Regions from separate parts of the Streptomyces sp. NBC_01142 genome, predicted to be linked through region 4. Evidence: riboswitches for the same ligand, from Rfam matches in the RefSeq annotation. Region 4 holds a riboswitch; each other region holds the start of a gene.
The links. A riboswitch is a leader RNA that binds a small molecule or an ion and turns the genes downstream of it on or off. The one in region 4 is predicted to bind cobalamin.

Region 1 (7,594 bases), on a different contig from region 4:
ACGGCCGGGGCCGGCGTTCACCCGCTTCGGCGGCGCGTCGGAGCGCGGCAGGCGTACGGGGTAGTGATCGTGACGCGCGTCGATCCGGGGAGGGATGCCCGAAGCGACACTTCGGTTCACTGGTGGCGATGGCAAAGAGAGTTGCTTTTGTCACCGTGCCCATGAGCCGCCGTGACCTGCCCGTTTCCCTATTGTCGGACGGGTGAGCAGCACCACCCGCGACCGTGATCCGTTCTTCGACAACGCGAAGTTCCTGCTGATCGCCCTTGTCGCTCTCGGCCATAGTTGGGAACAGGTCATCGGCGGCACGCATGCGTTGAGAGCCGTGCACACCGTCGTCTACGCCTTCCATATGCCGGCGTTCATCCTGCTCTCGGGATACTTCTCCAGAAGCTTCACCGGCCGCCCCGACCAGATGCGACGGCTGATCTCCGGCGTGCTCGCTCCGTATCTGATCTTCGAGGTCGTGTACACCGCGGTCTACCACTGGACTCGCGACCAGCCCTTCTCGATCACACCCACCGCGCCGTCGTATCTCTGCTGGTTCATGATCGCGCTGTTCGTCTGGCGGCTGAGCGCCCCGCTCTGGCAGGCCGTGCGCTTCCCCGTCCCCATCGCCGTGGCCGTCTCGCTGGCCGCGGGCATGACGGTGATGGGCGGGGACCTGGCGCTGCCGCGCGTGCTCATGTTCCTGCCGTGGTTCGTGCTCGGACTGAAGCTGCGGGCGGAGCACTTCGCACTGCTGCGCACCCGCATCGCCCGGCGCTGGGCCCTGCCCGCTTTCGTGGCCGCCGGGTTCCTCGCCCACCGGCTCGCGCCGCAACCCGACGACCACTGGCTCTCCATGGACGCGGGCTATGGCGTGCTGGAGGTGTCGCCGGGGCACTATCTGGTGCTGCGGATGCTGATCTTCGCCGCGAGCGCGGTGCTCGTCGCCGCCTTCCTGGCACTCGTTCCCGGACGCCGTACCTGGTTCACGGCGCTGGGGGCGGTCACCCTGTACCCGTATCTGCTGCACGGCATCCTGATACGGACTGCCGGGTACGTGGGGGCGTTCGACGTCGTCAAGTCCTGGGGGCTGCCGGGTGAGCTGCTGCTCAGTGTCTGCGCGGTGGCCGCCGTCGTCCTGTTGTCCACGCCGCCGGTACGCAGAGTGGCGCGCCCGCTCGTCGAGCCGCGTTTCCCGCGCCGGGGTGTGCCGGACAAGCGCGTGCCCGTGCCCGAACCGGCTCCCGCCGGCGGGCGGCGGGACCCGTGAAGCAGTTCAGCCCTCCGGCGAGCAGTCGACGTCGAGCAGCTTCAGCGGCTTCTTCCCGTCCAGCTCCACGTACGCCGTGAAGACCGCGGTGACCTCGCCGTTCTCACCCCAGTGCGTGGTCACCGGCGCCCAGCCGACGCGCGCCGACTGAGCCGTGGTCACCCTGCCGATGTCGATGGAACGCGGCTCGTTCTGCGCGCAGAGCAGCACGTCGAAGCCGGGGTTCGCCGCGGCCTTGTTCTTCAGGAGGTCGGAGACCCGGTTCTTGCGGTCCGAGGCGGAAGGGCCGTGATCGCCGTAGAAACGGTCCAGGAAGGTGCGGATCTCCTTCGCCGTGTAGCGGTCGTTCGCGTCCGTGGCGGTGGACGCGGCTGCCGGAGAGATGGCTGCGAGCGAGAAGCCCAGAGCGAGGGCCGATGCGCCGGCCACGGCGGCGACTGCGGAGCGCCTGGCGAGACCAGTCGAGATACGGAACATGAGATCTACCCCGTTTTCTTGAATTGTGCCCATGAGTTGGGCGAGTCACTGGAGTAGATCCGTACGGGGAGCGGGAGGTTGTACCCCGAAATCCGCTGGTGCAGTGCCAGGACATTTCGGGGACGCACCGGGGAGCCGCCTGCTGATCAGCTGGAAGAACTCGGCCTCGTTGCCCGCGAGTCCGAGGGCGCACAGTGCCTCGTCCGCCTCGGTGATCGGCGCGCTGAGCAGGGGGAGGGCGGCGTCGGACTGCTCTGGATCGGCGAGGACGGCCCGGGTGGTCTGAAGAAGCCGGACGTACGCCTGCGCCGCGGCGAGCTCGGGATCGGTCATCTCGGTCTGCCCCTCGTGAAGATGTCGGACCGTCAAGCATCTCGTGTGGCACTGACAGTGGCCTTCGGGTCATGAATGATGGGCCCCGACATGCCGCAGCCTCCCCGTTCGGACACGGCGTGCAGGTGAGCGCGGCCGTACGGGCCCGTCATGCGGGCTGGGTGTTCTGCCGGGCGGGCGAGAGCCTAGGGTGGTCCCTGCAGATGGTTCGCCCTGTCCGCCAGACAGGTGCGTCGCAAGAGGGAATCCGGTGGAAATCCGGAACTGCCCCGCAGCGGTAAGTGGGAACGACCGCCGTCATACGCACTGGACCCGGCACCGGGTCTGGGAAGCGACGGCCAGTAGGTGTCTTCGTACGGCGAAGACGTGCCCGCAAGTCCGAAGACCTGCCACTGCCCGTGCGCGACCCACGCGCGCGGAGATCTCGGTGACCTCGTGGGCGGGTCGGCGCTATGGGCAGCACGGGCACACCTCCAGGTGTGCGGGTGGCTGCTCCGGTTGCCGTTCCTTCGCGTCCCACGACCCGTTCCGGGGTCACTGACGAGTACTCGCGAAGGAGAGTTCCGTGACCAGCACATCCGCAGCCGCAGGAGCCCGGGCCACCGTCCACGGCTACCCCCGCCAGGGCCCGAACCGGGAACTGAAGAAGGCCATCGAGGGCTACTGGAAGGGCCGCGTCAGTGCCGACGCCCTCCAGGAGACCGCCGCAGAACTGCGCCGCGCCAACTGGCAGCAGCTCGCCGACTCCGGAATCCACGAAGTGCCCACCGGAGACTTCTCGTACTACGACCACGTACTGGACACCAGCGTCGCGGTCGGCGCCGTCCCCGCCCGCCACCGCGCGGCCGTCGAAGCCGGCACACTCGACGGATACTTCGCCATGGCCCGCGGCACCCAGGATGTCGCGCCCCTGGAGATGACCAAATGGTTCGACACCAACTACCACTACCTCGTCCCCGAACTCGGCCCCGACACCGTCTTCTCCGCCGACTCCGCCAAGCAGGTCGGCGAGCTGAAGGAAGCCCTCGCGCTCGGCCACACCGCGCGCCCGGTGCTCGTCGGCCCGGTCACCTATCTGCTGCTCGCCAAGCCGGCCCCGGGCGTCGCCGCCGACTTCGAACCGCTCACCCTGCTGGACCGGTTGCTGCCGGTGTACGCCGAGCTGCTCCGTGATCTGCGGGCCGCGGGCGGGCAGTGGGCGCAGCTCGACGAGCCCGCCCTGGTCCAGGACCGGACCCCGGCCGTGCTCAACGCCGCGGCCCGCGCCTACCGGGACCTCGGCGCGCTCACCGACCGCCCCAAGATCCTGGTCGCCTCCTACTTCGACCGGCTCGGCGAGGCGCTCCCCGTCCTGGCCAAGGCCCCGATCGACGGTCTCGCGCTCGACTTCACCGGCGCCGCCGCGGCCAACCTCGACGACCTCGCCGCCGTGGGCGGTCTGCCCGGCAAACGGCTCGTCGCCGGAGTGGTCGACGGCCGCAACGTCTGGATCAACGACCTGGGCAGGTCGATGGCCACGCTCGCCACCCTGCTCGGCCTCGCCGACCGGGTGGATGTGGCACCGTCCTGCTCCCTGCTGCACGTGCCCCTCGACGCCACCGCCGAACGCGATGTGGACACCCAGGTCGCCCGCTGGCTGGCCTTCGCCCGCCAGAAGACGGCCGAGGTGGTCACCCTGGCCCGCGGGCTGACCGAGGGCAACGACAGCATCGCCGCCCAACTGGCCGCCAACCGGGCCGACCTGCGCTCCCGCGCCACCTCCGCGCTCACCCACGACCCGGCCGTACGTGCCCGCAGCGCGGCCGTCACCGACACGGACGCCCGCCGCAGCCTGCCGTACTCCGAGCGGGCCGCAGCTCAGCGCGCGCGCCTCGGTCTGCCCCTCCTGCCGACGACCACCATCGGCTCCTTCCCGCAGACCACCGAACTGCGCACCGCGCGGGCGGACCTGCGGGCCGGGCGTATCGACACCGGGGGCTACGACGAGCGGATCGATGCCGAGATCCGCGAGGTCATCTCCTTCCAGGAGAAGACCGGCATCGACGTCCTCGTGCACGGCGAGCCCGAACGCAACGACATGGTGCAGTACTTCGCCGAGCAGCTCAGCGGCTACCTCGCCACCCAGCACGGCTGGGTGCAGTCGTACGGCACCCGCTACGTCCGCCCGCCGATCCTGGCCGGCGACATCTCCCGGCCCGAGCCGATGACGGTGCGCTGGACCTCGTACGCCCAGTCGCTGACCGACCGCCCGGTCAAGGGCATGCTCACCGGCCCGGTCACCATGCTCGCCTGGTCCTTCGTCCGCGACGACCAGCCGCTCGGCGACACCGCCCGTCAGGTCGCCCTCGCCCTGCGGGACGAGGTGAACGACCTGGAGGCCGCGGGCTCCTCGGTCATCCAGGTGGACGAGCCCGCCCTGCGGGAGACCCTGCCGCTGCGCAGCGCCGACCACGAGGCCTATCTGGCCTGGGCGACGGAGGCGTTCCGGCTCACCACCGCCGGGGTCCGCGCGGACACCCAGATCCACACACACATGTGCTACGCCGAGTTCGGCGACATCCTGCAGGCCATCGACGACCTCGACGCCGATGTCATCAGCCTGGAGGCAGCCCGCTCCCATATGCAGGTCGCCGACGAGCTCGCCACCGCGGGCTATCCGCGTGAAGTCGGACCGGGTGTGTACGACATCCACTCCCCGCGTGTCCCGAGTGCCGACGAGGCAGCGACCCTGCTGCGCAAGGGACTTGAGGCGATTCCCGCCGAGCGGCTGTGGGTCAACCCCGACTGCGGTCTCAAGACCCGGGGCTGGGCCGAGGTCCGTACGTCACTGGAGAACCTGGTGGCCGCGGCGCACGAGGTGAGGTCCGCGCTGCCCGGCGAGTAACCGGGGCTGAGCCCCAGACTCCCTGTACGGCCGTCGGCCGTGCCCTCAGTCTCCCCCGGACTTCGTCCGGGGGCCCTGGGGGGCTGAACTTCAGCCCCGCCGGCGATTGAGGTGCGGGGTCTGGGGCGGCGCCCCAGCACGGGCCCGTGGCCTGCCCCCGGATCCGCTAGCGTCGCTGGAACGCCTCCAGAATCCGCTCGGCGGCGAGTGTCGCTGTCAACTCCCCGTCCCGTACCTGCTGTTCGAGGCCGGGTGCGAGCCTGCGTACCTCGGGATGGTTGCGCAGCCGGTCCAGCAGCTCGTCGTGGACCATCGTCCAGGCCCAGTCGATCTGCTGGTCGCGGCGCTTGGCGGCGAGCCGGCCGGTCGAGTCGAGGAGAGTCCGGTGCTGCTCCAGCCGCTCCCAGAGGGTGTCGAGCCCGCTGCCCTCGCGGGCGCTGCAGGACAGCACCGGGGGAGTCCAGGCGGCGTCGGCGGGGTGCATCAGCCGCAGCGCACCGGCGAGTTCGCGGGCGGCGGAGCGGGCGTCGCGTTCGTGCGGGCCGTCCGCCTTGTTGACCGCAAGCACATCGGCCAGCTCCAGTACGCCCTTCTTGATGCCCTGGAGCTGGTCGCCGGTGCGGGCGAGGGTGAGCAGCAGGAAGGAGTCCACCATGTTGGCCACGGCGGTCTCCGACTGGCCGACGCCGACCGTCTCCACCAGCACCACGTCGTAGCCGGCGGCCTCCACCACGATGATGGATTCACGGGTGGCCTTGGCCACCCCGCCCAGGGTGCCCGAGGTGGGGGACGGCCGTACGAACGCCGCCGGGTCCACGGCGAGGCGCTCCATCCGGGTCTTGTCGCCCAGGATGGAGCCGCCGGTACGGGTGGACGAAGGGTCGACGGCGAGTACCGCGACCCGGTGGCCGAGACCGGTGAGCATGGTGCCGAGCGCGTCGATGAAGGTGGACTTGCCGACGCCCGGCACCCCGCTGATGCCCACCCGCCGGGCTGTGCCCGAGTAAGGCAGCAGCTCCGTCAGCAGTTGCTGAGCGAGAGCGCGATGGTCGGCACGGGTGGACTCGACGAGCGTGATGGCGCGGGCGATGTACGCCCGCGACCCGTCACGTACGCCCTTGACATAGCGCTCGATGTCGATCGTGGGTGCCATCGGCTCACAACTCGTGGCCGAGCGCGGCGGCCAGGGTCTTCACCAGATCCTGTGCCGCGTCCGGGATCACCGTGCCGGGCGGGAAGACCGCGGCCGCACCCGCGTCGTGCAGCGTCCGGACGTCCTGGGGCGGAATCACCCCGCCCACCACGATCATGATGTCTTCCCGTCCCTCGGCGGCCAGCTGCTCCCGCAGCGCGGGCACCAGCGTGAGATGCCCGGCGGCCAGCGAGGAGACCCCGACGATGTGCACATCCGCCTCGACGGCCTGGCGGGCCACCTCGGCCGGGGTCTGGAACAGCGGGCCGACATCCACATCGAAGCCGAGGTCGGCGAAGGCCGTGGCGATCACCTTCTGTCCGCGGTCGTGGCCGTCCTGGCCCATCTTGGCGACCAGGATGCGCGGACGGCGGCCCTCTGCCCGCTCGAACTCCTCGACCAGGGTGCGGGTGCGCTCCACCGCCGGCGAAGTGCCGGCCTCGTTTCGGTACACACCGGAGATCGTACGGATCTGACCCGAGTGCCGTCCGTACACCTTCTCCAGAGCGTCCGAGATCTCACCGACCGTCGCCATGGCGCGCGCCGCGTTCACCGCGAGCGCCAGCAGGTTGCCCTCCATGCCCGAGCCGGGGCCCGCCTCGGCGGAGGCCGTCAGGGCGCGCAGCGCATCCTGACAGGCCTGCTCGTCGCGCTCCTCCCGCAGCCGTCGCAGCTTCTCGACCTGCTGGGTGCGCACCGAGGAGTTGTCGACCTTGAGTACGTCGATCGCCTCGTCGGTCTCGACCCGGTACTTGTTCACGCCGATGACGGGCTGACGTCCGGAGTCGATACGCGCCTGGGTGCGGGCCGCGGCCTCCTCGACCCGCAGCTTGGGGATACCGGCGTCGATGGCCTGGGCCATGCCGCCGGCGGCCTCGACCTCCTCGATGTGCTGCCAGGCACGCCGGGCAAGGTCGTGGGTGAGCTTCTCGACGTACGCGCTGCCGCCCCACGGGTCGATGACCCGGCAGGTCCCCGATTCCTGCTGGAGCAGGAGCTGGGTGTTGCGGGCGATGCGCGCGGAGAAGTCGGTGGGCAGCGCCAGCGCCTCGTCCAGGGCGTTGGTGTGCAGCGACTGCGTGTGCCCCTGGGTGGCGGCCATCGCCTCCACACAGGTGCGGGTCACGTTGTTGAACACGTCCTGCGCGGTCAGTGACCAGCCGGAGGTCTGACAGTGGGTGCGCAACGAGAGCGACTTGGGGTTCTGCGGGTCGAACTTCTTGACGAGCTTGGCCCACAGCAGCCGCGCGGCCCGCAGCTTGGCGACCTCCATGAAGAAGTTCATGCCGATCGCCCAGAAGAACGACAGCCGGGGCGCGAAGGCGTCCACGTCCAGGCCCGCGCCCAGACCGGCCCGCAGGTACTCCATGCCGTCGGCGAGGGTGTAGGCCAGCTCCAGGTCGGCCGTGGCCCCGGCCTCCTGGATGTGATAGCCCGAGATGGAGATGGA
Region 2 (7,594 bases), 1.4 Mb from region 4:
GTCGGCGAGGACCGCCCGCGCCTGGCGGGCCAGCTCCGCGGGGGGCGGTGTGCCCTCGGGCGGGCGGGGGGCCGGCCGGGTGCGCCGGGTCGTCACAGCCCGCCGTGCGGTGGCCAACGACCGCGGGCGGACAAGACGGAGTCTGGAGTTGCGCGCCAATTGCTCATCAGGCTTTCGGGACGTCACGGGAACAGTGTTCCCGCTCACGCCCCGAAAGCCCAAACGGAACCTGGTCGGCCGCGACGGGCGGCCGCCTCGCCAGGCGCCGCAAGGGCTACATCAGGGGGGTCAGGAAGCGGCGGAGTACCTCTTCGTAGCCTGCCGGGTCGGCGTTCCACATGGCGGCGTGCGGGGCCTGCGGAACCGTGTGGAGGGCGACCAGTCCGGGGCGGCGGGCCGCGAGGTCGCGAGAGGGCTGCCAGGGCGCGAGGGTGTCGTCCGGGCCGTGGAAGATCAGGGTCGGGACGCTCAGGGTCCGTGGGTCCGCGGCGGCGAGCAGCCGACCGGCGCCGAGTCCCGTCCTGCCCTGAGCCGCTCTGACGGCGAGCGGAAGCAGGAACGAGGGGGTGCGGCGGGCCGCGGCCAGATTGCGCAGAGTGGTTTCCCAGTCGAGGACCGGGGAGTCCAGGACGAGTCCGCTGATCCGGTCGCGAAGCCCGGAGTTGGCGGCGGCGTACAGGGCCATCGTGGCGCCGGTGGACCAGCCGTGCAGGACGATGTCCCGGGCGCCGTAGCGCACGGCGTAGCGGATGGCCGCGTCCAGGTCGCGCCACTCGGAGTCGCCGAGGTGACCGAGCCCGTCCGGGGACCTGGGTGCGCCGAGGTCCCCGCGATAGCCGATGTCGAGCACCGGGAGCCGATGGGAGTGCAGGAAGGCCATGAGGTTCATGGGGTGTTCCCGTGTGGCACCCAGGCCGTGCACGGTGATGACCCAGGTGTCGCGGACGCCGGGCACGAACCACGCCGGCAGCCCGCCCAGTTCGCCGGGGATGTCGACGTCGCTGTGCTTGAGGCCGAGCGCGCTGCTCGGATCGCCGCTGTGCACCTGAGGGGTGAGCCGCACCCGGGTGCCCGGCTTCAGTCTGCCGTGGCCGATGCCCTCCAGGCGGCGTACGACGGTGTCGGCGGAGTGCGGCACATCGTCGAGTACGGCCCCGATGACCGCGTGGACGCCGGAGCTCTCGATGCCGTACGTACCGGGGCGCTGCGAGACGAGGCTGCGGGTCAGGGTCACCGTGTCCGGGGCCGTGGCGTGCACGGTGAGCCGGGGTTCACCGGGCAGGGGCCGGCCGGGCGACGGCTTGAGCGCGGCGTCGCTTGCGTAGCGGCCGGCCGCGATCGCGGCCGCGCCGACACCGATCAGAGTGGTGACGGCAGCTGCCGTCGCTGTAGCCGGGCGCACTGCTCCAGTGTCGGCACGCGAACGCCGCGCGGCCAGTGGGCGTGGGCCGCCGGTGTCGGCGGACGGCCGGGCCGGCGGCGGCCGGCACCGGGAGGACGGCTGGTGCCTACGGCCGGCCGGTGTCAGCGGGAGGGGCCGTAGCCCTGGAGCTTCTCCCCCGCCTCGCGCAGCTGGGAGGCGGAGAGCAGGGTGGGCGAGTGTCCGGGGACCGAGGCTGCGGTCAGCCAGAGCCGGCACATCGACTCCAACTGGGCGGTGCGGTCATAGGCCTGTTGGAGGGAGTCGCCGTAGGTGAGCGTCCCATGGTTCTGCAGGAGACAGCCGGTGCGGTCGCGCAGGGCGCGCAGCATGTTCTCGGCCAGTTCTTCCGTTCCGTACAGGGCGTACGGGGCGACGCGGACGGGGCCGCCGAGGGCCGCGATCATGTAGTGGATCGACGGGAGCTCGGCGACGAGGGTGGAGACGGCGGTGGCGTGCACGGCGTGGGTGTGGACCACGGCGCGGGCGCCGGTGTTGCGGTAGACCTCGAGGTGGAGCGGCAGTTCGCTGGTGGGGGCGAGGTCGCCGAGCACCTGGTTGCCGTCGAGGTCGACGGCGACGGTGTCCTCGGGGGTGAGCCGGTCGTAGGCGACTCCGCTCGGCGTGACCAGGACGAGGTCACCGGCCCGCACCGAGACATTGCCCGAGGTGCCCACCACCAGGCCTTCCGTTGCCGTCCTGCGAGCCGTGGCCACGAGGTCTTCCCACGCCCGCCCGATCGCGTCCTGCCGCACCTCATCGGTCATAACGGTGATCCTGCCAGGCGGCCCGGGATACCGCGGAGGCGGCGGTGAGCGGCCGCCGAGCGGCCCCGCGTGATCAATGAGGACCCATGGGTGAGGGATGAGCGATCGATGAGTGAGCAAGGTCTCCTCGAAGGCCATAAAAGCCGCTTTCCGCCGCCGGCCAGGCGGCCCCGAACGACCCGACGCCGCGCGGGCACTCTCCCAAGGCGCCTCCACCCGAGACTCCGGACGGCAAGCGGAATGGCCGGTACCCATCTGCGGACACCACACCGCCCGCCCCAGTTCATCTTCCGTTCATCCAGGTTGCCTACGGTCGCCGAGCCACTGACGTCAAACGATTGCCTGGGTAAATGGAACACATCACCTTGCTGCTCGCGATTGTGATCGTGACAGCTCTAGTGTTCGATTTCACGAACGGTTTCCACGACACCGCCAACGCGATGGCGACGACCATCTCGACCGGCGCTCTGAAGCCCAAGACGGCGGTGGCCATGTCCGCCGTGCTCAACCTCGTCGGCGCGTTCCTGTCCGTGGAGGTCGCCAAAACGATCTCCAGCGGCATCGTCACCGAAGCAGGCATCACACCCGAAGTCATCTTCGCGGCGCTCGTCGGCGCCATCCTCTGGAACCTGATGACCTGGCTGATCGGCCTGCCCTCCAGTTCCTCGCACGCCCTCATGGGCGGTCTGATCGGCGCCACCATCGCCTCGGTCGGCGTCAGCGGCGTCAACGGCGGCACTGTCGTCACCAAGGTGCTCATCCCCGCGATCGCCGCCCCGCTGGTCGCCGGCGTCGCGGCGTACCTCGCCTCCCGGCTGACGTACCGCATCGGCAGGAACGCCGACCCGAAGGCCACCGCGAAGGGCTACCGCGCCGGCCAGATCACCTCGGCGGGCCTGGTCTCCCTGGCCCACGGCACCAACGACGCGCAGAAGACCATGGGCATCATCACGCTGGCGCTCGTCGCCGGCGGTGTGCTCGCCCCCGGCTCCAACCCCCCGATGTGGGTCATCCTCGCCGCTGGTCTCGCGATCGCGCTCGGCACCTACCTCGGCGGCTGGCGCATCATCCGCACCATGGGCAAGGGCCTCACCGACCTCCAGCCGCAGCAGGGCTTCGCCGCCCAGACCAGCGCGGCCAGCGTCATCCTCGCCTCCTCCAACCTCGGCTTCTCGCTGTCGACCACGCACTCCTGCTCCGGCGCCGTGATGGGTGCGGGCCTGGGCCGCAAGGGCGGCGTGGTCCGCTGGTCCACCGCCACCCGGATGTTCGTCGCCTGGGGTCTGACCCTGCCGGCCGCCGGTCTGGTCGCCGCGGGCTCGGAGTTCGTCACCAAGCAGGGCGACTGGGGTGTCGCGGCCGTCGCGGTCTTCCTGGTCTCCGCCTGCGCCGCGATCTGGTTCGTCTCCCGCCGCCAGGTGGTCGACCACACCAACGTCAACGACGTGGACATCGACGCCGAGCCCGCTGGTGTCGTGACCACTGCCATCGCGGCCGTCACCCCGCCGCCGGCCGGCACACCCGCGCAGGACCTCAAGACCACCATCCCGGCCCCGGCCCCTCCCGCAGGCTCCGAGCCGGCCACGGCCACGGTGTAAGGACAGATCAGCATGAACATCGACTGGGCAGCACTCGGCTCCGTCTTCGGCGTGAGCCTCGTCGCCACCGTCGCTCTGGTGGGTCTGTTCACCCTGGGCATCGTGGGCCTGACCAAGCAGGAATCGGCGGCCGCACAGGGCGGTTCCGCTGTCGTGGCGCGCACCGGTGCGTACGCGTGCTTCGCGCTCTGCGCGGCGGCCGTGGCGTACGGAATCTTTCTGATCGTCGTCTGACGGCGGCGCACACAGCGCACAGCCCAGGACACACAGAACAGAGCCGGGCCGGGCACCCCTTCGGGTGACCGGCCCGGCTTTTCCGTGCGCCGGGACCCGGCCCGCCTCATGCGTGGACCGCTCTTTGAATGTCGGGTCTCGTCCGAGAAAGCCGGATTTCGGCGTCCAGGAGAATTCCGGCCCGGGTGTGGGGCTCGGCACACTGTCCCGTCGCAGGTCAAAGGCAAGTTGACTGGTGTTCGCCTGCGTGGTGGACTGCCGAGGCCATCTACGGCGGCAGAAGAGGAAGTCGGTGCGAATCCGACGCGGTCCCGCCACTGTCACCGGGGAGCAGTTCCCCGGAAGCCAGGAACTCTCACCGTCGGTCACGTCACGTCGAACCAGGGCGCGGACCCTGAGTGAGGACATACCGCCATGCCCGGCTGCGGTTCAGCTGCTGTTTCTGTTTCTTCTGTGAGTACGAGGGTTCGACGAGGCGTAACGGCGGCCTGAACCCATGCGTGCCGACCGTGAATTCGTGTACGGCGCCGCCGCCGGCCTCATCGGCGACCTGCTGCTCGGCGATCCCCGCCGGGGGCACCCGGTCGCCGCGTTCGGGCAGGCCGCGGGCGCTGTCGAGCGTGTCCTGTGGCGTGACCACCGCGGCTGGGGCGCACTGCACGCCGTCCTGTGCGCCGGGGGCGCCGCGGGCGGTGCCGCCCTGCTCGCCCGCGGTGTACGAAGGCGCGGCGCCGCCTCCGTCGCGCTGACCGCCGCCGCTACCTGGGCCGTCGTCGGGGGAACATCCCTGGGCCGCGAGGCGCGCGCCATCGGCGGCGCGCTCGCCGCCGGGGACGCGGATGTGGCGCGGGAGCGCCTGCCGCATCTGTGCGGGCGCGATCCGCAGGCCCTGGACGAGCAGCAGATCGCCCGCGCCGTCGTCGAATCCGTCGCCGAGAACACCTCCGACGCCGTGGTGGGCGCGCTGGTCTGGGGTGCCCTCGCAGGCGTGCCCGGTCTGGTGGGCTTCCGGGCGGTCAACACCCTGGACGCGATGGTCGGGCACAGATCGCCCCGGTACCGGCGGTTCGGCTGGGCTTCGGCCCGCCTCGACGATGTGGCCGGCTGGCCGGGCGCCCGGCTCACCGCGGGCCTCGCGGTACTCGCGGGCGGGGATGCGCGCGGGGCCGTACGGGCGTGGCGGGCCGACGCGCAGAAGCACCCGAGCCCGAACGCGGGACCGGTGGAGGCGGCGTTCGCGGGCGCGCTCGGCGTACGGCTGGGCGGAACACTCTCGTACGCCGGACGGGTGGAACACCGGCCGGTGCTCAATGCCCCGGGCCGTCCCGTGGAGTTCGGCGACATCGAACGTGCCGTACGGCTCTCGCGCCGTATCGGCTGGCTGACCCTGGCGACCTGCGCGGCGGGACGCCTGGCGGCGCACACGCTGCGCACCGGCACGGCACGAAAGGGGCGGGGATGAGCGGGAGCAGGCGTACCGGCGGAGGGCTGCTGGTCGCGGGGACCACGTCCGACGCAGGCAAGAGCGTCGTCACGGCCGGGATCTGCCGGTGGCTCGTACGGCAGGGAGTGAAGGTCGCGCCCTTCAAGGGGCAGAACATGTCGCTCAATTCGTTCGTGACACGCGAGGGTGCGGAGATCGGGCGGGCGCAGGCCATGCAGGCGCAGGCCGCGCGGGTGGAGCCGACCGCGCTGATGAATCCCGTGCTGCTCAAGCCCGGCAGCGACCGGTCCAGCCAGGTCGTGCTGATGGGCAGACCGGTGGGCGAGCTCAGTGCGCGTGGGTTCTTCGGGGGATCCGGGCCCGCGGCGGGGCCGCAATCGGGCGCGGCGTCCGGGGGGAGGGCGCTGCACGGCGGGCGGCAGGAAGCATTGCTCTCCACCGTCGTGGAGTGCCTGGAGGAGCTGCGGGGCACGTATGACGCCGTGATCTGCGAGGGGGCGGGCAGTCCGGCCGAAATCAATCTGCGGCGTACGGACATCGTGAACATGGGCATCGCACGGGCGGCTTCCCTGCCCGTCGTTGTCGTCGGAGACATCGACCGCGGAGGCGTCTTCGCCTCGTTCTTCGGGACCACCGCGCTGCTCAGTGCCGAGGACCAGGCGCTCGTTGCCGGGTACATCGTCAACAAGTTCCGGGGCGACGTGTCGCTGCTCGAGCCCGGGCTGGACATGCTGGAAGGCCTCACCGGACGCAGAACGTACGGAGTGCTGCCGTTCGCGCACGGCCTCGGCATCGACGAGGAGGACGGGCTCCGGGTGTCGTTGCGGGGCGCCGTACGGGAGTCGGTGGTCGCGCCGCCCGTGGGCGAGGACGTGCTGCGGGTCGCCGTGTGCGCCGTGCCGCTGATGTCCAACTTCACCGACGTGGACGCGCTGGCCGCCGAACCGGGCGTCGTCGTGCGGTTCGTGGACCGCGCCGAGGAGCTCGTCGATGCCGACCTGGTGATCGTGCCGGGAACCCGCGGCACGGTCAGGGCCCTGGAGTGGCTGAAGGAGCGCGGGCTCGCCGGCGCACTGCTGCGCCGCGCCGCCGCGGGCAGACCCGTGCTCGGCATCTGCGGCGGGTTCCAGTTGCTCGGCGAGCACATCGAGGACGAGGTCGAGTCGCGCGCGGGCCGTGTCCCGGGCCTCGGCCTGCTGCCCGTACGGGTGCGGTTCGCGGTCGACAAGACACTGGCCCGGCCGGTCGGCGAAGCACTCGGCGAGCCGGTCGAGGGCTACGAGATCCACCACGGCGTCGCCGAAGTGTCCGGCGGTGACACGTTCATCTCCGACGGCGACGGACACAGTCTGGACGGCTGCCGGGTGGGCGCCGTCTGGGGCACCCACTGGCACGGCTCGCTGGAGAGCGACGGCTTCCGCCGCGCCTTCCTGCGGGAGGTGGCGGCGGCGGCCGGACGGCGGTTCGTGCCCGCGCCGGACACCAGTTTCGGCGTCCTGCGCGAGGAGCAGCTGGACCGCCTCGGCGACCTGATCGAAGAACACGCGGATACGGATGCGCTGCTGCGGCTCATCGAGTCGGGCGCACCGTCAGGACTTCCCTTCATCGCACCTGGAGCGCCATGAGCACCGAGAACACCGTGCTGTTGCTGTCCACCGCCGATACGGATCTGCTGGCGGCCCGGGCATCCGGCGCGCCGTACCGGATCGGCAACCCGACCCGTATCGACGTCGCGGAGGAGCTGCCCGCGCTGCTGGAGGGCACGTCCGTCGCGGTCGTACGGCTGCTCGGCGGCAAGCGTGCCTGGGAGGACGGGCTCGCCGCGCTGAAGGCGTCCGGCATTCCGACCGTGCTGCTGGGCGGGGAGACCGTCCCCGACGCCGAGCTGATGGCCGAGTCGACCGTTCACGCGGGTGCTGTCGCGGAGGCGCTGCAGTATCTCGTCGAGGGCGGGCCGGACAATCTCGTCGAGCTGGCCCGGTTCCTCACGGAGGATGTGCTGCTGGCGGGGCCCGGCCGTGCCGCGGACGCGCAGAACAGGCGCAGTGCCGAGCCGCGGAAGATGCCCGAGTGGGGCGTGCACGGCGAGCGTGCGTATGTGGAGGGGCGGCCGACCGTCGGTGTGCTCTTC
Region 3 (7,594 bases), on a different contig from region 4:
AGCTGTTCGACGGTCATCTCCTCGTCCAGGTGACGCGCCATCCAGGACAGCACGTCGCCGACCGTGTCGCACTGGGTGCGCGGCAGAGGGCGCTCGATGTACTGCGCCTGGCCCCCGTCGCGGTGTGGCGGCACCACCATCCGGCGGGCGACGTTGTTGGCGACCTCGGGGCCGTGCTCCTGGCGTACGACATGCAGGCAGGCGTCGATCCCCGCCGCAGTGCCGGCCGCGGTGATCACCGGCCCTTCGTCGACGTACAGCACATCGGGGTCGACGAGGGCCCGCGGATGGCGGCGGGCCAGCTCTCCGGTATGCCGCCAGTGGGTGGTGCAGCGGCGGCCGTCGAGCAGTCCCGCGGCGCCCAGCACGAACGCGCCGGTGCAGACGCTGAGCACCCGGGCGCCGCGGTCCACGGCGTCGCGCAGGGCGGTCAGCAGCTCCTCCGGGTACTCACGGCTCTCGTGCAGACCGCCGGTGGGGATGGTGATGAGGTCGGCCTGCGCGAGCTGTTCGAGTCCGTACGGGGTGCTGATGGTGAACCCGGCGTGCGTGCGCAGGGTGGGGCCGTCGACGGAGACGGCCGTGAAGTCGTAGACAGGCAGTCCGACGTCCCCGCGGTCGAGGCCGAACACCTCGCAGACGACGCCGAGCTCGAAGGGGTGCACTCCGTCCAGCAGGACGGCAGCCACGTTTTTCAGCATGCAACCAGTGTGGCAGTAATTCGATGGTTGATGACAGTCCTGCCACTGACTTTCCTGGCCCGCGAGGGCGACAGTGGAGTGCATGAACACATTCCTGGAGTACCTCTTCGTACTGGCCCTTTTCGGGCTTGTCGTCCTTCCGTCGCTGGTCGGGCACGCCAGAGACCGGGCCATCGACCGCCAGCTGCGTCAGGCGGCGCGCCGCCCCGCGACGGGAACGCGGGCGGACACGAAGGAGTGGACCAGCCCGGCGCAGACTGCGCCCACCGCATACCAGAGCAGGTCGGGCGCATTGAAGGTGGAGCCCAGCACGAGCCGGGCGAGCGGGTTCCGCGCGGCCAGTTCGGCCGGGAACTGCGTGAGCTGAAGCAGCTCGACGGCGCAACTGAACGCCAGAGCTGTCGCGGCGGCCGCCAGAGGCTTCACCCGGGGAGCGATCAGCACCACCAGGGTGTGGACGAGCACGGTGTAGAGCGCGTCCCCCGCGTACTTGGCGGCCTCGCCCGTCGCCGCACCCCTGATTCCCAGCCCCGCGGCCACGGTCAGTACCGCAGCCGCACACGCCACCAGGCGCGTACGCGCAAGAACACCCATGCCAGGCACCCTATGCAGGCCGTACGCACCCGGTGGCGCGCCCCCCGTTCCCCCGTTCCCCCGTTCCCCCGGTTCCCCGTTCCCCCGGTTCCCCGTTCCCCCGGTTCCCCGTTCCCCCGGTTCTCCGGAATCCCGGAGGTCTAGAAGTCGTCGTCGAAGCCGACCGAACCCTCGACCGCCACCTGGTAGGCGGAGGGGCGGCGCTCGAAGAAGTTGGTCAGCTCCTGGACGCCCTGCAGCTCCATGAAGGAGAACGGGTTCTCCGAGCCGTACACCGGAGCGAAGCCCAGCCGCGTCAGCCGCTGGTCGGCGACGCACTGGAGGTACTCGCGCATCGACTCGGTGTTCATGCCCGGCAGGCCGTCACCGCACAGGTCGCGGCCGAACTGCAGCTCCGCCTCGACGGCCTCCTTCAGCATGTCGGTGACCTGCTGCTGGAGCGCGTCGTCGAAGAGCTCCGGCTCCTCCTTGCGGACCGTGTCCACGACCTCGAAGGCGAAGTTCATGTGCATGGTCTCGTCGCGGAACACCCAGTTGGTGCCGGTGGCCAGGCCGTGCAGCAGGCCGCGCGAGCGGAACCAGTAGACGTACGCGAAGGCGCCGTAGAAGAACAGCCCCTCGATGCAGGCCGCGAAGCAGATCAGATTCAGCAGGAAGCGGCGGCGGTCGGCCTTCGTCTCCAGCCGGTCGATCTTCTCGACCGAGTCCATCCACTTGAAGCAGAACTGGGCCTTCTCGCGGATCGATGGGATCTCCTCGACCGCGTCGAAGGCGGCCGCCCGGTCGTCCGGGTCGGGGAGGTAGGTGTCCAGCAGCGTCAAGTAGAACTGGACGTGCACGGCCTCCTCGAACAGCTGGCGCGAGAGATACAGCCGCGCCTCGGGGGAGTTGATGTGCTTGTAGAGGGTGAGCACCAGGTTGTTGGAGACGATCGAGTCGCCCGTCGCGAAGAACGCTACCAGTCGCCCGATCATGTGCTGCTCACCGGGGCTGAGCTTGGAGAGGTCGGTCACGTCGGAGTGGAGGTCGACCTCCTCCACCGTCCAGGTGTTCTTGATCGCGTCGCGGTAGCGCTCGTAGAAGTCCGGGTAGCGCATCGGACGCAGGGTCAGTTCGAAGCCCGGGTCGAGAAGGTTCTTTTCGGTGGAGCTCATTACTGGCAGGCCTCGCAGGACTCAGGGTTCTCAAGGGAGCAGGCGATCGCGTCGGCGTCGGGCGCGGAGGCCTGCTGCAGGGGGATGGGGGCGGGCGCTGCGGCGGCCGCAGCACCGCCGCCGGCCGCACGCGCGATGCGCGTCGCCGGACGCGAGCGCAGGTAGTACGTCGTCTTCAGACCCTGCTTCCAGGCGTACGCGTACATCGAGCTGAGCTTCCCGATGGTCGGCGTCTCCAGGAAGAGGTTCAGGGACTGGCTCTGGTCCAGGTACGGCGTACGGGCCGCGGCCATGTCGATCAGGCCGCGCTGCGGGATCTCCCAGGCCGTGCGGTACAGCGCGCGGACGTCCTCCGGGATCCAGCTGAAGCCCTGTACCGAGCCGCTCGCCTCGCGCAGCGCCTCACGCGACTGTGCGTCCCACACGCCCAGCTTCTTCAGATCCTCCACCAAGTAGGCGTTGACCTGGAGGAATTCACCGCTCAGCGTCTCGCGCTTGAAGAGGTTGGAGACCTGCGGCTCGATGCACTCGTAGACACCGGCGATCGACGCGATGGTCGCGGTCGGCGCGATGGCGAGCAGCAGCGAGTTGCGCATGCCGGTCTTCGCGATACGGGCGCGCAGCGCGTCCCACCGCTCAGGCCAGTTCCGCTCGACGTCGTAGTGGTCGGGGTGCAGTACGCCGCGCGCCGAGCGGGTCTCGGACCACGCGGGCAGCGGGCCGTTGCGCTCCGCGAGGTCGCAGGACGCCTCGTAGGCCGCGAGCATGATCCGCTCGGCGATCTTCGTGGAGAGCGCCTTCGCCTCGGGCGAGTCGAAGGGGAGACGGAGCTTGAAGAAGACGTCCTGGAGGCCCATCGCGCCCAGGCCCACCGGCCGCCAGCGGGCGTTGGAGCGCCCGGCCTGCTCGGTCGGGTAGAAGTTGATGTCGACGACCCGGTCCAGGAAGGTGACGGCGGTGTGGACGGTTTCGTCCAGCCGCGCCCAGTCCAGATCCCCGCCGTCGGGCCCCTCCACCACGAACGAACCCAGGTTGACCGAACCGAGGTTGCAGACGGCCGTCTCGCCGTCGTCCGTCACCTCCAGGATCTCGGTGCACAGGTTCGAGGAGTGGACGACCTTGCCGGGCTCGGCCGTCTGGTTGGCCGTGCGGTTGGAGGCGTCCTTGAAGGTCATCCAGCCGTTGCCGGTCTGGGCGAGCGTGCGCATCATCCGGCCGTACAGCTCGCGGGCCGGGATGGTCTTGCGCGCCAGCCCTTCGGCCTCCGCCTTGCGGTACGCGGCGTCGAACTCGTCGCCCCACAGGTCGACCAGGGCCGGCACCTCGGCGGGGGAGAACAGCGACCAGTCGGCGTCGGCCTCGACACGGCGCATGAACTCGTCCGGGATCCAGTGCGCGAGGTTCAGGTTGTGCGTACGCCGCGCGTCCTCACCGGTGTTGTCACGCAGCTCGAGGAACTCCTCGATGTCCGCGTGCCAGGTCTCCAGGTAGATCGCGGCGGCGCCCTTGCGCCGGCCGCCCTGGTTCACGGCGGCGACCGAGGCGTCAAGGGTCTTCAGGAACGGCACGATGCCGTTGGAGTGGCCGTTGGTGCCGCGGATCAGCGAACCGCGGGCACGGATACGGGAGTACGAGAGCCCGATGCCGCCGGCGTGCTTGGACAGGCGCGCGACCTGGTGGTAGCGGTCGTAGATCGAGTCGAGCTCGTCCAGCGGAGAGTCCAGCAGATAGCAGGACGACATCTGCGGGTGGCGGGTGCCGGAGTTGAAGAGCGTGGGGGAGGAGGGGAGGTAGTCGAGCCGGCTCATCAGCCCGTACAGCGAGGCGACTTCGTCCAGGGCGCGTACCGAGGTGTCCTCGGCCAGTCCGCAGGCGACGCGCAGCATGAAGTGCTGCGGCGTCTCGATCACCTGGCGGGTGAGGGGGTGCCGCAGGAGGTAGCGGCTGTAGAGCGTCCGCAGCCCGAAGTACCCGAAGCGGTCGTCGGCGGCCTGGTCGATCAGAGCGTCCAGGTGTGCGGAGTGGAGCTCCACGAACTCGGCCGTGCGGTCGGCGATCAGGCCTTCGCGATGGCCGACCGCGACGGAGGCGGAGAAGGCCACCGCGCCCTGCCCGGCTGCCTCGTCCGCGATGTGACGGGTCAGCAGGCGGGCTGCGAGCCGCGAGTAGGCAGGGTCCTCGGAGATCAGGCCCGCGGCCGCGTCGGTGGCGAGGCCTCGCAACTCGGCAGCGTCCGATGCGGCGTTGCGGCCGCGCAGTGCGGCGGCGGCGACACGGCCCGGGTCGGTGTCGGGCAGATCCGCGGTGAGGTCGGTCAGGGTCCGCAGAAGCGCGGTCCCGGGGCCGTCCGCCACCTGGTCGGAAATGCCTGAAGCCGGATCGGCTGGCGCGATGGTCACGTGGTGCTCTCCCTCGCTCGGCTCTGGGCCGGCGGGGGGAGGGGGAAGGCCGTACGGGCGTGTACGTGCCCGCAGAAGGGCAGCACACCGCACGGCATCCACCGGCCCAACCGCGAGGCCCGGACGTCTCGGCATCCGGTTCGGTCGAGCCGGATGCACCGTCGGCAGGTCTTCGGACTGACCAGGTACGACAAAGCGCACCACTTCACACCGTTGCGGGACAGTTCCGGATTCGCACCGGATTCCCCTGCGGCGACAGCGAGCATGAGCATACATGTGGGGGCCGCTTGATGACGCACCCCCCACATGTTGTGTCGTGGCCCGCGTATGGAGGAGGGCGCGACTCGGAGAGGTGCGTGTGGGCCGGTGGGCTTCCCCTGCCTGCCTCTTCCCGAAACCGGGCAAGCTCCGGACCCCGTACGGCCTTCGGGAGTGTCCCCGATCGCCGGACGGGCTGACGCTTCAGCCCCTCGGGTCGGCCAACGCGCAAGGCCTCGCGTCGGCCAACGCGCAAGGGCCGCCGCGCCCCTGTCGGGAAGCGCGACGGCCCTTGCGTCGAGGCCGCGGTCAGTGACCCGCGCCCGCCGTTGCCTTGGGGAGCTCGGTCCGGACGCCGGGGTCGCCCGCGTCCGCCGTGTAGTCCGACGGGTCCGTCTCGTCGACGCCCTCCGGAGCCTTGGCCGCCCGCAGGACAAACGTCATGACCACCGTCACCAGCATGTTCAGCACGAACGCCGTCAGGCCGATGTAGCCGATCTCGCCGATACCCGGAATCTCCGCGGACGAGCCGCCGAAGTGCTTCTGGGTGGGGCTCGCCACGCCGTACGCCGCCGCCGTGCCGTAGATCATGCCGACCGCCCAGCCCGCCAGCAGCGCCCAGCGGTGGAACCAGCGGGTGAACAGGCCGCCCACCAGCGCCGGCAGCGTCTGGAGGATCCAGATGCCGCCGAGCAGCTGGAAGTTGATCGCCACCGTCTTGTCCATGGTCAGGACGAAGGCCAGCGCTCCCACCTTCACCAGCAGCGAGACCAGCTTGGAGACCTTGGTCTCCTGCGCCGGTGTCGCATCGGGCTTGATGAAGTCCTTGTAGATGTTCCGGGTGAACAGATTCGCGGCCGCGATCGACATGATCGCCGCCGGCACCAGCGCGCCGATCCCGATCGCCGCGAAGGCGACACCCGCGAACCAGTCCGGGAACATGGTCTCGAAGAGCTGAGGGATCGCCAGCTGACCGTTCTGCACCTTGATGCCGGCCGCGATCGCCATGAAGCCGAGCAGTGCCAGCAGACCCAGCATCAGCGAGTACAGCGGCAGGATCGTGGTGTTGCGGCGGATCACGTCACGGCTGCGCGAAGAGAGCGTCGCCGTGATCGAGTGCGGATACATGAAGAGCGCGAGCGCCGAGCCCAGCGCCAGGGTCGCGTAACCCCACTGGCCCATCTCCCCGGGTACGAGCGCGCCCCGCGGTTTGTCCGTCGCCGGGTTGATCTGCGCGTAGGCGTCACCGGCCTTGGCGAAGATCTCGTCGAAGCCGCCCAGCTTGATGGGGATGTAGATGATCGCCACCGCGATGACGATGTAGATCAGCGTGTCCTTGACGAACGCGATCAGCGCCGGTGCCCGCAGACCGGAGGAGTAGGTGTACGCCGCCAGCACGCCGAAGGCGATCAGCAGCGGCAGGTCCTTGATGAACCAGTTGGTGTCCTCGCCGCCGCCGACGCCCATCACATCGAGCACCGCCTGGATGCCGACCAGCTGAAGCGCGATGTACGGCATGGTCGCAAGGATGCCGGTGACGGCAACCGCCAGCGAAAGCCCCTTCGAGCCGAAGCGCCCGCGCACGAAGTCGGAGGTGGTGACGTACCCGTGCTTGTGCGAGACCGACCACAGACGCGGCAGGAAGGTGAAGATCAGCGGGTAGACGAGAATGGTGTACGGGACGGCGAAGAAGCCCGCCGCGCCCGCCGCGTAGATCGCCGCGGGGACGGCGACGAAGGTGTACGCCGTGTACAGGTCGCCGCCGAGCAGGAACCAGGTGACCCAGGTGCCGAACGACCTGCCGCCCAGGCCCCATTCGTCGAGGCTCTCGCTCTCGGCCCTGCGCCAGCGCGCGGCCAGGAAGCCCATGACCGTGACGGCCAGGAAGAAGAAGATGAAGACGGCGAGTGCTACGCCGTTCACGCCGTCCTTCACTGCGACGCACCCCCCTTGCGGGCGCGCTGGTCACGCTGCCACAGCTTGTACGCGATCATCGTCAAAAGGGTCGAGATGAGGACCCAGAGCATTTGGTACCAGTAGAAGAACGGAATGCCGATAAACATCGGCTCGACCTTCGCGTACGAGCCGACCCAGAGCATCGCCACGAACGGCGCGAAGAGACAGAGGGCGACGACCACACGCACCGGCGTGATCAGTGGTTGTTTCACTTCCGGCGCTTCAGGCTCTTCCGGCGCTTGTGGCGCCTCAGGCACTGCTGACATACGGCGGCTCCGTCTCCTCGCCCATCATCTGTGTAATGCGCAGGAAATCTAGGCGAGGGTGCGCGCAGCGTCACCCCCCGTCCGTATATCGGTACGGCAACGACTTCTGGTCGCGTCGCGTGCGGTGACACTTCGGCAGCAGCGGAACCCCGCACACGGGTCCGACTCCTGTCGGTCCGTCCGCATCCGCTCGAATTCCCGTCGGGACGGCGCGGACGCGGCCGGAACGTGGGACCTCTCATGCGCGACATACCGCTCGTACGCCG
Region 4 (7,594 bases):
GAACGTCCACGACGATCAAGGCGCGGTGCATGGCGGGTGTCCTTAGGTGGGGAGAGACCGGCGGGCGGCGAGCGATTGTATGAGCGTAGAGACTGGGGCGGCCGTGCGGGAGAGGGCTTCGGGCGCGTTCATACATACTCCGTGGGGATGACCGGCTCGCCCTTGGAGAGCTGGATCGCCGACATGGGCAGCCCGGCGAGCGCCGCGATGTGGCGCTCGCGCGCCGCGTCCAGCGACTCCCGGGCGACGACCTCGCCGCCCTTGACCAGCTCCACCAGCAGCTGCTGGTCCACAAGCCCGGACGGGACGGTGTCGACACCGATCACCTCGGCCTCGGCGACCCCGTACGCGTCCGGGCGCCGCGCCGCCCACTTGCGGCCCCCCACCGAGGTCTTCGCGCCCAGCGACTTCTTCGCCACCGGCTGAAGCGGCGCCTTCGGGTCTGTCGACCGTGCGCGGGCGACCAGCTTGTAGACCATCGAGCAGGTGGGGTGCCCGCTGCCGGTGACCAGCTGTGTCCCCACGCCGTACGCGTCCACCGGCGCCGCGGCGAGCGAGGCGATCGCGTACTCGTCCAGGTCCGAGGTCACCACGATCTTGGTGTTCACCGCGCCGAGTTCGTCCAGCTGCTGCCGCACCCGGTGCGCGACCAGCAGCAGGTCCCCGGAGTCGATGCGTACGGCTCCGAGCTCGGTCCCCGTGATCTCCACGGCGGTGCGGACGGCCTCGGCCACGTCATAGGTGTCGACGAGCAGCGTTGTCCCTCGTCCGAGTGAGTTCACCTGCGCCTGGAAGGCGTCGCGCTCGCTGTCGTGGAGCAGGGTGAAGGCGTGCGCGCTGGTGCCCACCGTCGGGATGGCGTAGCGGAATCCGGCGGCCAGGTCCGAGGTGGAGTGGAAGCCGCCGACGTACGCGGCGCGCGAGGAGGCGACCGCGGCGAGTTCGTGTGTGCGCCGGGCGCCCATCTCGATCAGCCTGCGCCCGCCCGCCGCGGCCGACATCCGCGAGGCCGCCGCGGCGATGGCCGAGTCGTGGTTGAGGATCGACAGGATCACGGTCTCGAGCAGCACACACTCGGCGAAGGAACCCTCGACGCGCAGGATCGGCGAGCCCGGGAAGTACACCTCGCCCTCGGGGTAGCCCCAGATGTCGCCGTTGAAGCGGTACGACGCGAGCCACTGCAGCGTCGGCTCGTCGACGATCTGCTGCTCGCGCAGAAAGGCCAGTACGCCGGCGTCGAAGCGGAAGTTCTCGACGGCGTCGAGCACCCGGCCGGTGCCCGCCACGACGCCGTAACGACGTCCCTCGGGCAGCCTGCGCGTGAAGACCTCGAAGACGGAGCGCCGGTCCGCGGTGCCCGACTGCAGGGCGGCCCGCAGCATCGTGAGCTCGTACTGGTCCGTGAAGAGCGCTGTCGAGGGAACATCCACCGGCAGGCCCAGGTCCGCAGTGTTCATGGCGAGGATGCTACTCCACATCTCGTCAGACTGACGAGATGTGAGGGTCGTTTGTGCGATGCGCCCTCCCGGGTGGCAGCATGGACCAGGTGAGTGTTGCTCCCGTAGAGATCGAACGCCCCGAGTCGGCCGAGGAGACCTTTGCCGTACCCGAGCCGGATGTGCCCTGGGTGACGCTCGTCCACAACGACCCGGTCAATCTGATGAGCTACGTCACCTATGTCTTCCAGGCCTACTTCGGCTACTCCAAGGACAAGGCGCACAAGCTGATGCTCGACGTTCATCACAAGGGGCGCGCCGTCGTCTCCAGCGGCAGCCGCGAGGAGATGGAGCGTGACGTGCAGGCGATGCACGGATACGGACTGTGGGCGACGCTCTCCCAGGACCGCAACTGATGTCCGGGCACTTCGAGCAGATCCCCGGCGGCGGCGCTGCCGTCGCGCTCGACGACGTCGAGATCTCCATCCTGCGCTCGCTCGCCGTCCAGCTGCTCGAGCTGATCGGGCCCGGCGACGAGCGGGTCGAGGGCGAGGACCCGCTCGCCGCGCTGTTCACCGAGGGCCCCAGCGAGCCGCCGTCCGATCCGGCGCTGGCCCGGCTGTTCCCGGAGGCGTACGGCGGCCCGGACGCCGATGCGGAGGACGACGAACTGCGCGCCGCCTCCGCGGAGTTCAGGCGCTTCACCGAAACCGACCTGCGCTCCCGCAAGCGGGATGACGCGCTCGCGGTCGTCCGCACCCTGGACTCGACGACCGCCGCGGGCGAGGGCGGTGCCGTCCTCAAGCTGACCGCCGACGACTGCCTGCACTGGCTCGGTGCGCTCAACGACCTGCGGCTGACCATCGGTACCCGCCTCGAGGTCAGCGACGAGGACGAGAGCGGCGATCTCTACCGGCTGCCGGACTCGGACCCGCGCAAACCGATGGTGATGGCCTACCTCTGGCTCGGTGCGCTCCAGGAGACGCTCGTCGAGACCCTGATGTCCTGAGAGACGTCAGAGATGTCGGAGTCGTCAGAGACGTCCCGGGACGTCTCCCGAGAGGCCTCCCGGAGATGTCCTGAGACCGACGTCCCGGTGTCCTGAAGTGTTCGCTCAACGGACACTCAAATCCGGATAACGATCCCGTCACCACAACGGCATGGTTTGCGATGCCGAGAGCCCTTTGTCCGCTTCTTTCTGTGGCGTACGCCACATCGCCCCCCGTGGATCATGTGACGGCCGTGATAAATCTTCACGACCGCCGGGGACGCCACCCATGTTCCTGGGGGCGCTTGGGCCGGCAGACCGCCGGTAGCACTCCATTCACATCCGGGGGGATCAGGACCTGGTCCGCAGTCGCGCGGCAGATGCAGCGGACGCGGATCGGCATGGAGAAAGGGCGCATCACCATGACCTCACTGCAGGTCGACAAGCACGACGGCAATGAGGCCGCGGGGTCCGCGGCAGGCGCGGACGAGGGTTACCAGCGCGGACTGGGTGCTCGTCAGATCCAGATGATCGCGATCGGCGGCGCCATCGGCACCGGCCTCTTCCTCGGCGCGGGCAAGGGCATCTCCAAGGCCGGCCCCAGCCTCATCCTGGCCTACGCCATTGCGGGCCTGGTCATCTTCTTCATCATGCGGGCCCTGGGCGAGCTGCTCATGTACCGCCCCGTCTCGGGATCCTTCGCCGAGTACGCGCGTGAGTTCGTCGGTCCCTTCGCGGGCTTCGTCACCGGCTGGACGTACTGGCTCTTCTGGGTCGTCACCGGCATCACCGAAGTCACCGCGGCCGCCACGTACATGACGTACTGGTGGGACATTCCGCAATGGCTCTCCGCGCTGGTCTTCACCATCATCCTGTACGGCGCGAACCTCATCTCCGTGAAGCTCTTCGGTGAGCTGGAGTTCTGGTTCTCGATGGTCAAGGTGACGGCCATCATCGGCATGATCCTGATCTGCGCCGGTGTGCTCACGATCGGCTTCTCCGACGCCGGTGACACCGCGTCCGTCACCCACCTGTGGGCCGACGGCGGCTTCTTCCCCAAGGGCATCGGCGGCACGCTGATGACCCTGCAGCTCGTGATGTTCGCCTTCCTCGCGGTCGAGCTGGTCGGCGTCACCGCCGGCGAGTCCAAGGACCCGGAGAAGACCCTCCCCAAGGCCATCAACACCGTTCCGTGGCGTATCGCCGTCTTCTACGTCGGCGCGCTGATCATGATCCTGTCGGTGGTGCCCTGGACCCACTTCCAGCCGGGCATCTCGCCGTTCGTCGCCGCCTTCGAGAAGATGGGCCTCGGCATCGGCGCCGCGATCGTCAACTTCGTCGTGCTGACGGCCGCACTCTCCTCCTGCAACTCCGGTATGTACTCCACCGGCCGCATGCTGCGTGACCTGGCGCTCAACGGGCAGGGCCCGAGGGCCTTCACCAAGCTGACGAAGAACGGCCTGCCGCTGATCGGCACGACCTTCTCCGCCGCGCTGATGCTGGTCGGCGTCTGGATCAACTACAAGGCTCCGGGCGAGGCGTTCAACTACGTCGTCTCCTTCGCGACCATCTCCGGCATGTGGGCCTGGATCATGATCCTGGTCAGCCAGATCCGCTACCGGGCCAAGGCGGACCGCGGTGAGCTGCCGCAGTCGACCTTCAAGGCGCCCGGCGCCCCGTACACCAGCTGGTTCGCACTGCTCTTCATCGGCATGGTCATCGTGATGATGGGCATCGACAAGGACGCGCGGATCTCGCTGTACTGCGCGCCGCTGTGGGGCCTGCTCCTCGCCGTGTCGTACCTGGTCCTGAAGAAGCGCAACCCGCAGGGCGCGGCTTTCGCCAAGCGCTGACGCGTAAGCGTCCCGTCCAGCATTCGGGCCGGTCCGTACCACTCCTCGGTACGGGCCGGCCCTTCTGTTTATCCTGATCCCCATGCTGACCCTCACCCAGGCCCTGTTCGACCAGATCGTCGCGCACTCCCGCGCCGACCACCCCGACGAGGCCTGCGGCATGGTCGCGGGCCCCGAGGGCAGCGGCCGGCCCGAACGCTTCATCCCCATGCTGAACGCGGCCCGCTCACCCACGTTCTACGAGTTCGACTCCACGGACCTGCTGAAGCTCTACCGCGAGCTGGACGACCGCGACGAAGAGCCGGTGATCATCTACCACTCGCACACCGCGACCGAGGCGTACCCGTCCCGTACGGACATCAGCTACGCCAACGAGCCGGGCGCCCACTACGTCCTGGTCTCCACCGCCGACACCGATGACGCGGGCCCCTTCCAGTTCCGCTCGTTCCGCATCGTGGACGGCGAAGTCACCGAGGAAGAGGTCAAGGTCGTAGAGGCATACTGAGCACGACCTTTGAGGCGGCAGGACCCAGGAAGCCGGTGTGAATCCGGCACGGTCCCGCCACTGTGACCGGGCGCTGCCCGGAAGCCAGGAACTGGCCTGCCGCCTTTTCTTCCACCACCCAGGGGACGCGGAAATCCCCGGAGGAGGCCACGCCATGTCCAGGCGTCATGCTGCGCTCATAGCCGTCACACTCTTCCCGCTCGCCGCCTGCGGCGGCACCACCACGGAGGCGAAGCCCGACGCGAAGGCCGCGCCCGGCTTCCCGTACACCGTCTCCAACTGTGGGGTGAAGACGACCTACCAGGCCCCGCCCGAGCGGGTCGTCACCATGAACCAGCACGTCACCGAGGTCATGCTCGAACTGGGCCTGGCGAAGTCCCTGGTCGGCACGGCCTATCTCGACGACCGTGTGCTGCCGCGCTACGAGAAGGCGTACAAGAGCGTCCCCGTGCTCGCCAAGGAGTACCCCGCCAAGGAGAAGCTCCTGGCCGCCAACCCCGACTTCGTCTACGGCGGTTACGCCAGCGCCTTCGACGCCAAGGACGGCCGCAGCCGCGACGACCTCAAGGCCGCCGGCATCAACACCCGCCTCAACCTGGAGAACTGCGCCAACGGCAGCACCTCCATGGACGACGTCTACCAGGAGGTCGCGGAGGCCGGCCGCACCTTCGGCGTTCCCGACCGCGCCGGGAAGTGGATCGCCGCGGCCCGTGGGACCGTCGCGGCCACCGCCACCGAGCTCAAGGACGTCAAGCCGGTCTCCGTCTTCGTCTACGACAGCGGCGACAAGACCGCCTTCACCGCGGGCGGCAAGGGCATCGGCAACGAGATGATCAACCGCGCCGGGGGCCGCAACGTCTTCGCCGACATCGACAAGTCGTTCGGCGACGCCACCTGGGAGCAGGTCGTCGCCCGCAAGCCCGAGACCATCGTCATCTACGACTACGGCTCCACCACCGTCGAGCAGAAGAAGCAGCGGCTGCTGGACGACCCGGTGCTCAAGGACGTACCCGCGATCAAGAACAAGCGCTTCGCGGTGCTGCCGCTGTCCGACGCGGTGCTGGGGGTACGGGCCCCGGCCGCCATCGCAAAGCTGGCGCAGCAGATCCACCCCGAGCTGAAGAAGTAGCGCCCGCCGTGGGCCGCGCGACCCCGCCCGCACGCGGGCGGCTCCGCTACACCCTTGTCCTGGGCGGGCTGGCTCTCGCTCTCGCCGCCGCCGTCGTCGCCGGTCTCGCACTCGGATCCGTACGCATCCCGCCCGCCGACGTCCTCACCATCCTCACCGGCGGCGCGGACCCGAGCCCCTTCCGCACGATCGTGCTGGACGTACGGCTGCCGCGCGTGCTGCTCGGCGCGGTCGTCGGCGCCGGGCTCGCCGTCGTCGGCACGGTCCTCCAGGCGCTCGTACGCAACCGGCTCGCCGACCCCTTCCTGCTCGGCATCTCGTCGGGGGCCTCGGTCGGTGCGGTGCTGGTGCTCGTCCTCGGCATCGGCGGCGGGATCACCACCACGGTCGCCATGCCGGCCGCGGCGTTCGTCGGCGCGCTCCTTGCGATGGTGCTCGTCTACACCCTGTCCCGCACCGGCGGCACGATCACCGGCGGCCGGCTCGTGCTGGCCGGGGTCGCCGTCTCGTACATCCTCTCCGCGCTCACCACCCTCGTACTGGTCGTCTCCGGCCGCCCTGAGCACTTCCAGGAGGCGATGTTCTGGACGCTCGGCGGACTCGGCAGCGCCCGCTGGGAAAGCCTGCTGGTGCCCGCCGCCGTACTCGCCGTCGGCATCACCCTGCTCACCGCGCTCGCCAGGCCGCTGGATCTGCTGCTGGTGGGGGAGGAGGGCGCGACGGTCCTCGGCCTGGACACCTCACGCTTCCGCGCCGCCGTCTTCGTCCTCGCCTCGCTGCTCACCGCGGTGATGGTGGCGGTGAGCGGGGCCGTCGGCTTCGTCGGGCTCATGGTGCCGCACGCGGCCCGGATGGCGGTCGGGGCCGGTCATCGCACGCTGCTGCCCGTGGCCGCGCTCGGCGGGGCGGTGGCCCTGGTGGTGGCCGACCTCGCCGCCCGTACGGTCGCGGCCCCGCAGGACATCCCGGTCGGCGTGCTCACCGCGCTGACCGGCGGCCCGCTGTTCCTGTGGCTGATGCGCCGCCGCCCGGAAGGATCCCTCGTATGACCTCCCGTACGACTGCTCGCACGACCGCCGGGCTCTCCGCCGGGCTCTCCGCCGGGCTCTCGGCCGAGGCGGCCGCCGGGCCGACCGCCGCCCTGAGTGTCGAAGGCCTGTCGTACGGGATCGACGGTCGCACCCTCGTCGACTCCGCCGACCTGACGGCGGCCCCCGGCGAGACGGTGGGCCTGGTCGGTCCCAACGGCAGCGGCAAAACGACACTGCTGCGCTGCGTGTACGGCACCTTGCGCCCCACCCGCGGCCGCGCCCTCCTCGACGGTGACGATCTCCACACCATGGGCCCCAAGGCCCGCGCCCGGCGTATCGCGACCGTCCCGCAGGAAGGGCAGGCGGAGTTCGAGCTGACCGTCCGCGAGGTCGTCGCCATGGGCCGCTCCCCGCACAAACGCTTCTGGGAGGCTGACACGGCGACGGACGCGGATCTGGTGAGCAAAGCCCTCGCCCGGGTCGGCATCGAGCCCGCCGTGGCCGACCGCGCTTTCCGCTCACTCTCCGGCGGGGAGCGGCAACGGGCCCTGGTGGCACGGGCGTTGGTGCAGGACCCCGCCCTCGTCGTCCTCGACGAGCCGACGAACCATCTCGACATCCGCTACCAGCTCGAGATCCTCACCCTGATCCG

Region 1: it holds a riboswitch for cobalamin, as region 4 does, so the genes downstream of both, metE (5-methyltetrahydropteroyltriglutamate--homocysteine S-methyltransferase) here and OG883_RS26705 (ABC transporter substrate-binding protein) in region 4, are expected to answer to the same signal.
Region 2: it holds a riboswitch for cobalamin, as region 4 does, so the genes downstream of both, OG883_RS20410 (cobalamin biosynthesis protein) here and OG883_RS26705 (ABC transporter substrate-binding protein) in region 4, are expected to answer to the same signal.
Region 3: it holds a riboswitch for cobalamin, as region 4 does, so the genes downstream of both, OG883_RS05035 (ribonucleoside-diphosphate reductase subunit alpha) here and OG883_RS26705 (ABC transporter substrate-binding protein) in region 4, are expected to answer to the same signal.

What each region holds. Positions count from the first base shown of each region.
Region 1 covers NZ_JAPEOR010000003.1:622,661-630,254, forward strand. The annotation lists gene OG883_RS36905 (acyltransferase family protein) at 203-1,258, shown strand; gene OG883_RS36910 (hypothetical protein) at 1,265-1,735, opposite strand; gene OG883_RS36915 (hypothetical protein) at 1,781-2,068, opposite strand; cobalamin riboswitch at 2,256-2,477, shown strand; gene metE (5-methyltetrahydropteroyltriglutamate--homocysteine S-methyltransferase) at 2,634-4,952, shown strand; gene meaB (methylmalonyl Co-A mutase-associated GTPase MeaB) at 5,119-6,105, opposite strand; gene scpA (methylmalonyl-CoA mutase) at 6,110-7,594, opposite strand, start outside.
Region 2 covers NZ_JAPEOR010000002.1:649,879-657,472, forward strand. The annotation lists gene OG883_RS20385 (hypothetical protein) at 1-96, opposite strand, end outside; gene OG883_RS20390 (alpha/beta hydrolase) at 275-1,402, opposite strand; gene OG883_RS20395 (class II aldolase/adducin family protein) at 1,525-2,187, opposite strand; gene OG883_RS20400 (inorganic phosphate transporter) at 2,538-3,785, shown strand; gene OG883_RS20405 (hypothetical protein) at 3,798-4,019, shown strand; cobalamin riboswitch at 4,253-4,395, shown strand; gene OG883_RS20410 (cobalamin biosynthesis protein) at 4,516-5,481, shown strand; gene OG883_RS20415 (cobyric acid synthase) at 5,478-7,088, shown strand; gene cobN (cobaltochelatase subunit CobN) at 7,085-7,594, shown strand, end outside.
Region 3 covers NZ_JAPEOR010000001.1:1,051,026-1,058,619, forward strand. The annotation lists gene OG883_RS05020 (helix-turn-helix domain-containing protein) at 1-701, opposite strand, end outside; gene OG883_RS05025 (DUF2809 domain-containing protein) at 891-1,295, opposite strand; gene OG883_RS05030 (ribonucleotide-diphosphate reductase subunit beta) at 1,436-2,449, opposite strand; gene OG883_RS05035 (ribonucleoside-diphosphate reductase subunit alpha) at 2,449-4,848, opposite strand; cobalamin riboswitch at 4,994-5,127, opposite strand; gene mctP (monocarboxylate uptake permease MctP) at 5,416-7,041, opposite strand; gene OG883_RS05045 (DUF3311 domain-containing protein) at 7,038-7,328, opposite strand; partial or broken gene OG883_RS05050 (YbdD/YjiX family protein) at 7,464-7,594, opposite strand, start outside.
Region 4 covers NZ_JAPEOR010000002.1:2,028,212-2,035,805, reverse strand. The annotation lists gene OG883_RS26735 (nicotinamidase) at 1-31, opposite strand, end outside; gene OG883_RS26730 (nicotinate phosphoribosyltransferase) at 129-1,457, opposite strand; gene clpS (ATP-dependent Clp protease adapter ClpS) at 1,538-1,852, shown strand; gene OG883_RS26720 (DUF2017 domain-containing protein) at 1,852-2,445, shown strand; gene OG883_RS26715 (amino acid permease) at 2,847-4,277, shown strand; gene OG883_RS26710 (M67 family metallopeptidase) at 4,360-4,782, shown strand; cobalamin riboswitch at 4,768-4,897, shown strand; gene OG883_RS26705 (ABC transporter substrate-binding protein) at 4,937-5,911, shown strand; gene OG883_RS26700 (iron ABC transporter permease) at 5,920-6,960, shown strand; gene OG883_RS26695 (ABC transporter ATP-binding protein) at 6,957-7,594, shown strand, end outside.